2 regions of the Paenibacillus sp. FSL K6-2859 genome follow, and region 1 is predicted to be linked to the other one. Evidence: riboswitches for the same ligand, from Rfam matches in the RefSeq annotation. Region 1 holds a riboswitch; the other holds the start of a gene.
The links. A riboswitch is a leader RNA that binds a small molecule or an ion and turns the genes downstream of it on or off. The one in region 1 is predicted to bind S-adenosylmethionine.
Positions count from the first base shown of each region.

Region 2: another riboswitch for S-adenosylmethionine. It lies ahead of metA (homoserine O-acetyltransferase MetA); the one in region 1 lies ahead of MHB64_RS25910 (methionine ABC transporter ATP-binding protein).

Region 1 is NZ_JBBOYU010000001.1:5,810,546-5,813,965, reverse strand. Features, by position in the region: gene MHB64_RS25920 (COX15/CtaA family protein) at 1-631, shown strand, start outside; gene MHB64_RS25915 (Cthe_2314 family HEPN domain-containing protein) at 741-1,475, shown strand; SAM riboswitch class I at 1,577-1,716, shown strand; gene MHB64_RS25910 (methionine ABC transporter ATP-binding protein) at 1,817-2,833, shown strand; gene MHB64_RS25905 (methionine ABC transporter permease) at 2,833-3,420, shown strand, end outside.
Region 2 is NZ_JBBOYU010000001.1:1,905,994-1,909,413, reverse strand. Features, by position in the region: gene MHB64_RS08310 (aminotransferase class I/II-fold pyridoxal phosphate-dependent enzyme) at 117-1,289, opposite strand; gene metA (homoserine O-acetyltransferase MetA) at 1,326-2,246, opposite strand; SAM riboswitch class I at 2,361-2,491, opposite strand; gene corA (magnesium/cobalt transporter CorA) at 2,891-3,420, shown strand, end outside.

The sequences.
Region 1 (3,420 bases):
AGCTGCTGTGATGGCACTGCATATGGGCTTCTCCTTAATCGCTTTTTCAAGTTCTCTGATGCTGGCTCTCGGAGCTAAAAGGAGACATGAAGCAGGTGAGTACGATCCTAAGGTGGAGCTACAGAAGAAACCCGTCAGCAAGGCTTTCCGCAATTTAACCTGCTTAACGGCCTTATATTCCTATGTTGTTGTTTATATTGGAGCCTTTGTTAGTCATACGGATTCGCGCGGTGGATGTTCTGGCTGGCCGCTCTGTAACGGTGAATGGGTTCCCGAGCTTTCCGGGGGAGTAGGTATTGTTTTTACACACCGGATTGCGGCTTTGATCTTATTTATACTTACTGCGGTGCTTGGTCATTTAGCCTTTTGGAAGCATAAGGATTACCCAGAGCTAAGAGCTCTTGGCGTAGCTGCTGTTCTGCTATGCTTGATGCAGGTGTTTAGTGGAGCTGCTGTTGTTTACACGCTTGATAATGAAAGATTGTACATATTTGCCGCCTTGGCTCATATTTTGTTGATTGCCTGTTTGTTTGGTGTTCTATGTTATATGAGTGTAAGAGTCTGGCAGCTGAATCGCGCGAGAAATGTTGTTGTTGAAAAAAATAGAGCAAATCCAATGACACCGTTGTAACGCCCTTAGTAGAAAGTTCCCACCGTGGATAGAGTCGCTTTACCTGCGGAATAATAAAGTGGAAATCGGTATATCGTGGTGCTGGATAAAACTTTAGGAGGACTGGGTTATGCTGCGGGTTATACTTGGAGAGCCGCCTCGAAAGAACAGCGGTGTATTGGCTGACGCGATGGAGAACATGGCCACATTTGCAGCCTTACTGCGCAAGGAAATGAACGCTCATGAGGATAATGACCATGAATACCGCAAGCTGGAGATTTGGACACGTGGACTGATCTCGTCACTGGATGAATTGGAGCAAAGCTGGTTCGCGGCCGCTTTTTACCGGAAATCGGTAATCGCTGGTTATATGGACGATATGTCACCAGTGGAACAAGGCGATTATGCGCGTTATGTTTATTTTTATAAAGATGGATTTATTCGTGTATTCTCTCTTCTGGACAAGCTTGGAACGGTGCTGAATCATTTTTATGACCTCAAAACCTCCAAATTAAAAACGCATTTTTCTTATTTTACAGTGCTGCGTCAACTTCAGTTATTGAATGTGCATCCTGCGTTAGCGGATCAACTCGAACAGATCAAGAACTCTTATCGTGATCCACTGGAGAATCTACGCAAGCGCAGAAATGCTGAAATTCATTATATGAATTCCGAAATGCAGGATGATTTATGGCAGCGACATCAAGGCTTGCATGACAAAATTCAGCTTGAGGATTTAGATAGCCATCTTGAGGATTTAAAGCAGTCCCTTGAAATGAACTGTAAAACATTAATCGCGGCATTCAGCTACAGCAATGAACAGCTGCGTAAGGAAATCAGCAAGGCAAAGAGCATACAATCCTAAGCGTTCAAGATATTTCCTTTTGACAAAAAACAAGAAACTTACTATACTTATGCTTGCATTAAAGTCTGTACGAATTCAAACATAAAAATTTCATACTCTATATCTTATCGAGAGTGGCGGAGGGATAGGCCCGATGAAGCCCGGCAACCGATTTGTATACAACGCGATTAGCGTTATATACAAATGTCATGGTGCTAATTCCTACAATGACGCAAGGTTTGTGGTCGTTGGCAGATGAGAAGGCATTGTCTAAATAAACACACAGAGCCTCTTGCGATCTGCATCGATCGTCGGAGGTTTTTTTGTATGGAATAAGTGAAATATAAAGGGGGCGACGAGCGTTGATTAATCTAAAAGGAATAACAAAGGTATTTGGAAAAGGCAGCCATGCGGCTACAGCACTTTCCGGATTGAATCTGTCTATCGAAAAAGGTGAAATATTCGGAGTCATTGGCCATTCTGGCGCGGGGAAAAGTACATTGATCCGTTGCATTAATCTGTTGGAACGTCCGACAGAAGGAGAGGTTTGGGTTGATGGTGTAGAGCTAACCAGTCTTAGCCAAGCTCAGCTGCAGGAACAGCGGCGCAAAATTGGGATGATTTTTCAACATTTCAATCTGCTATCTTCAGCGACGGTGTACGATAATATTGCTTTTCCTCTGCGACTCACAGGCGTTTCGAGAACAGGTATTGATGCAAAAGTAAAAGACTTGCTTGCCCTAGTGGGGCTTGAAGATCACAAGGATAAGTATCCCTCTCAATTATCAGGAGGGCAAAAGCAACGGGTCGGCATCGCACGGGCACTTGCCAGCGACCCTGATGTGCTGCTGTGTGACGAGGCAACCTCTGCGCTTGACCCACAAACGACAGACTCTATTCTTAAGCTATTGCTCGATATTAATAAACGATTCCATCTGACCATTGTGCTGATCACTCACGAAATGCACGTGATTCAGAGCATCTGCGACCGTGTTGCGGTCATTCATGGTGGTGGTATCGTTGAGCAGGGTAAAGTGACGGAGGTATTCCTGAAGCCGCAGCATGAGGTCACCCGCGATTTCATTCGCAGTGAATCACAGAATGAGGGCCCCCTTCGTACGGCGCTTGACGCTGCTGCTGGGGACAACTCTCAGGCCGTCAAAATTACTTTTTTCGGAGAGAAGACCTACGGCTCTGCCCTTTCCAATGTAGTACGTGAGACAGGTGTTAGCTTTGCCATTCTGCATGGTACCATCTCAACGATTAAAGACGTACCTTATGGGCAAATGATTGTTCGGTTCGAAGGACCCGCTGAAGCGATTGCTGTGACGATAGCTGAACTAACCGCTCAAGGGCTTGAAGTGGAGGTGATTTCGTAATGAATTTCGCAGATTTAAACTGGCAAGAAATGATGGATGCTACCGTTGCTACTTTGGAAATGTTACTATTTTCCGGAATATTCACAATTATTCTTGGTTTACCACTCGGAATTCTATTGTATTTATGGGGAAGATCGAATAGTATAGTAATCAGAGTAACTTACTCGGTCTTATCATTCATTGTAAACATTCTACGATCCGTACCATTTATCATTTTGATGGTGGCATTGATTCCTTTTAGTAAAGCCGTTGTTGGTACCGCCATTGGTGTACTGGGCACGATTCCACCGCTTGTGATTGGTGCTGCTCCGTTTTTTGCCCGTCTGGTAGAGACGGCACTAAGAGAGGTAGACCGCGGAGTGATCGAAGCCGCACAAGGTATGGGGGCATCGACGAATCAAATCGTTATGCGTGTTCTTTTGCCAGAGGCTCGTCCAGGTCTGCTCGCCGGGGTTACGATCACACTGGTTACACTGGTCTCTTATACGGCCATGTCCGGGATGATAGGCGGCGGCGGTCTAGGTGATCTAGCGATCCGTTATGGATATTACCGTTATGAGAAGGAAGTTATGATTATCGCTGTAGTC
Region 2 (3,420 bases), 3.9 Mb from region 1:
AAATGCTTTTACATTCTTCGCAAATTCCCATCCAGAAGAAAAGCAGCATCGCACTAAGCGATACTGCTAGTTATCCTCTATTTCTCCACTAACGCTTGAGTGAACATCTCTTGCTGTTACTCGGGGTCAATTTCTGTCTTAGCAGCTTCCAGGGCGTGGCCAAGATCAGCAATCAAATCCTCTGCATGTTCAATACCGACGGAGAAACGCAGCAATCGGTCATCTACCCCCACAGCATTTCGAATCTCCACTGGAATATCAGCATGCGTTTGTACAGCCGGATAAGTCATAAGTGACTCTACGCCGCCAAGGCTCTCTGCGAATGCAATCAGACGAATATGACGAAGAAGCGGCTCCACGTATCTGGCATCTTTTAATTTGAAAGAAAAAATACCGGTATTGCCTGAAGATTGGCGATTCTGGATTTCATGTCCTGGATGATCCGGCAATCCTGGATGGAACACTTCCGCAACCGCTGGATGCTCTAATAAGTATCGAGCAATCGCTAGTGCATTGCTCTCGTGACGCTCCATACGCAGCGCCAATGTCTTCAAGCCTCTCATCAACTGATAACTGTCTGTTGGTCCAAGTACAGCTCCAATAGAGTTATGTAGAATAGCTATTTCAGCTGATAATTCTACACCCTTGGATACAATTAGGCCTGCCAGTACATCATTATGACCACCCAAATACTTAGTAGCGCTATGAACTACAATATCCGCACCTAATTCTATAGGCCGTTGGAAGAATGGAGTCAGCAGGGTATTATCTACAATGCTAAGTAACCCATGGTGACGTGCCCAAGTGCATACAGCTTCAATATCCGTGATCATCATAAGTGGATTCGTTGGCGTTTCAATAAATACAGCTTTCGTATTTGGACGACGTGAAGCTTCCAGTGCATCCAAATCATTCGTGTCTACATAAGAAGCAGTGATTCCAAACTTGGACATAATCCGTTCCAACAAACGATAGGTACCGCCGTAAAGATCCAGCGAAACGATCAAATGGTCGCCTTGAGCGAACAAGGTAAGCACCGTTTGTATCGCTGCCATCCCTGAGCTACAAGCAAATCCTGCATCTCCAGATTCCAGTTCCGCAGCTGCATTCTCAAGTACTGAACGGGTCGGACTCTTGGTGCGGCTATAATCAAACCCTGTGCTCTGACCGAGTTTTGGATGACGAAATGCCGTTGCATTATAAATTGGAAAATTAATTGCTCCAGTGGCTGGATCTTCTTGAGAACCTATTTGAGCCAGTCTACTTTCAATCCTAAGTTTGTCATCCATGATTAATGCCTCCTAATTTATATTGTAGCGTTATTATTAATAAACAATCGGGTCGATATCATAAGGCGTTTCTTGATATACATAGTAATTGAGCCAGTTAGAGAATAATAAATTGGCATGCGCACGCCATACTGCTGGAGGTGTACGTTCTGGATCATCTTTAGGGAAGTAATGTTTCGGCAAAGCCATCTCCATCCCTCTAGACACATCACGGTCATATTCCCATTTCAAGGATAGAGGATCATATTCGGAATGTCCGGTCACAAATATTTGTTTTCCGTCGTTTGTAGCCACTAGATACATACCAGCTTCTTCGGATTCCGCCAGAATCTGCAGATCTGGATTATTCTCAATATCTTCACGGGAGACATCGGTATGACGAGAGTGTGGTACATGGAACACCTCGTCAAAGCCGCGCAACAGTTTAATGTTATTTTGATTAATCGTATGAGGGAAGACGCCAAAACATTTCTCAGGCAATGCCACTTTACGAACACCAAAATGATGATATAAGCCTGCCTGTGCCGCCCAACAAATATGCATAGTTGAAGTCACATTGTCCTTGCTCCATTCAAAAATCTCTTTCAGCTCTTCCCAATACGATACTTCCTCGAACTCCATTTGTTCTACAGGAGCACCTGTAACGATTAAACCATCTAAACGGCGGTGGCTGATCTCGTCAAAGGTTTTGTAAAAGCTCTTCAAATGTTCCGCAGAAGTATTCTTGGAAATATGGGAACGCGGATGCAATAAAGTAACATCAACTTGTAGTGGCGAATTTCCAATTAAACGCAGCAATTGAGTCTCTGTCGTCTCTTTAGTCGGCATGAGGTTCAGAATAGCAATCCGTAGTGGACGGATATCCTGATGGAAAGCCTGACTTTCGTCCATCACAAAAATATTTTCTCCGGATAGTACTTCTTTCGCCGGTAAACTGTCGGGAATTTTAATTGGCATTGTCTTTCCACTCCTTAGCTGAATTTAGTTGTTTTGCCGCACTGCGGCTTGCTGAACAATAAAAAGACCTTCCTCGGAAATCGAGAAAGGTCATATCTACAGTCATATGCGCCTCTCTCATCTGCCAGAATATTCCTGAAGACGATTAGACGTCTGCAGAAATTCCGCAAGAATTAGCACCGTGCGTTTACACGCCGGTTGCCGGGTTTCATAGGGCTAGTCCCTCCACCTGCTCTTGATAAGATTTAGCTGTATTCAATTAAATTACTTTAAAATTCACTTTAAATCATGAACCTCCTTTTCGTCAAGTCCATACAATGCTGAAGAAGCCTCAAAATCACAATAAATTTGCTTGAAAGAGGCATACTCCGTTGTTATACTAGACAAGTATTTCATACCTGAACGAAAAGAAGAGGTGAGAAGAAGAATGGAAGGCGACCCGAGCTCGCAAATATGTGTACAGAATGAGCAACCACACAGGATAATCATCAGCTTGCCGGCGGCGGGAGCAGTTCTTCTTCATGCCCTCGAAACGTCATTTGGCCCTATGTATTGATTGTAACGCCCGGCCAAGCTGATTTTTTTCTCTGTGCTTAATTTAGCAGTCCCTAGTGAAGACCTGGGGATAGGAGGAGTGAAATCAGATGAAAATCCGGCTGGTGAATGCAGGGGTTTTTACACCTATTGATGAAATTGATGAAACACTAACACCCCCAACGGAAGGGTTCTATTGGATTGACGCCGATGTTGAGGATTTGGAGCTGCTTCAGCCCTTATTCAACCTACATGATCTTGCTGTTGAGGATTGCCTTAGCGAAGAGGATCAGCGTCCGAAGATCGAAATATACGAAAGTCACTACTTTATAGTTGTAAATAGCATCCGCTTTGACGATGAAGAAATTTTCCTACGGGCGCTCAATGTATTCCTTGGAAGACATTACATCATCACTGTCACGAAGCAAAAGATCAATGAACTACGAATCCTGAAGCCTATGCTCTGGGAGCAAGAAGTAAGTGAACCGGATATGTTCCTTTACTTACTAATTGACCTTGTCGTGGATAACTATTTCTCCGTCGGCGACCGAATTGAAGCTCGGATTGAGAAGCTGGAAGAAGATATTCTCATGCATACCAAGAAGTCACATCTCAGTGAAATTATCGGTCTGCGAAGTGA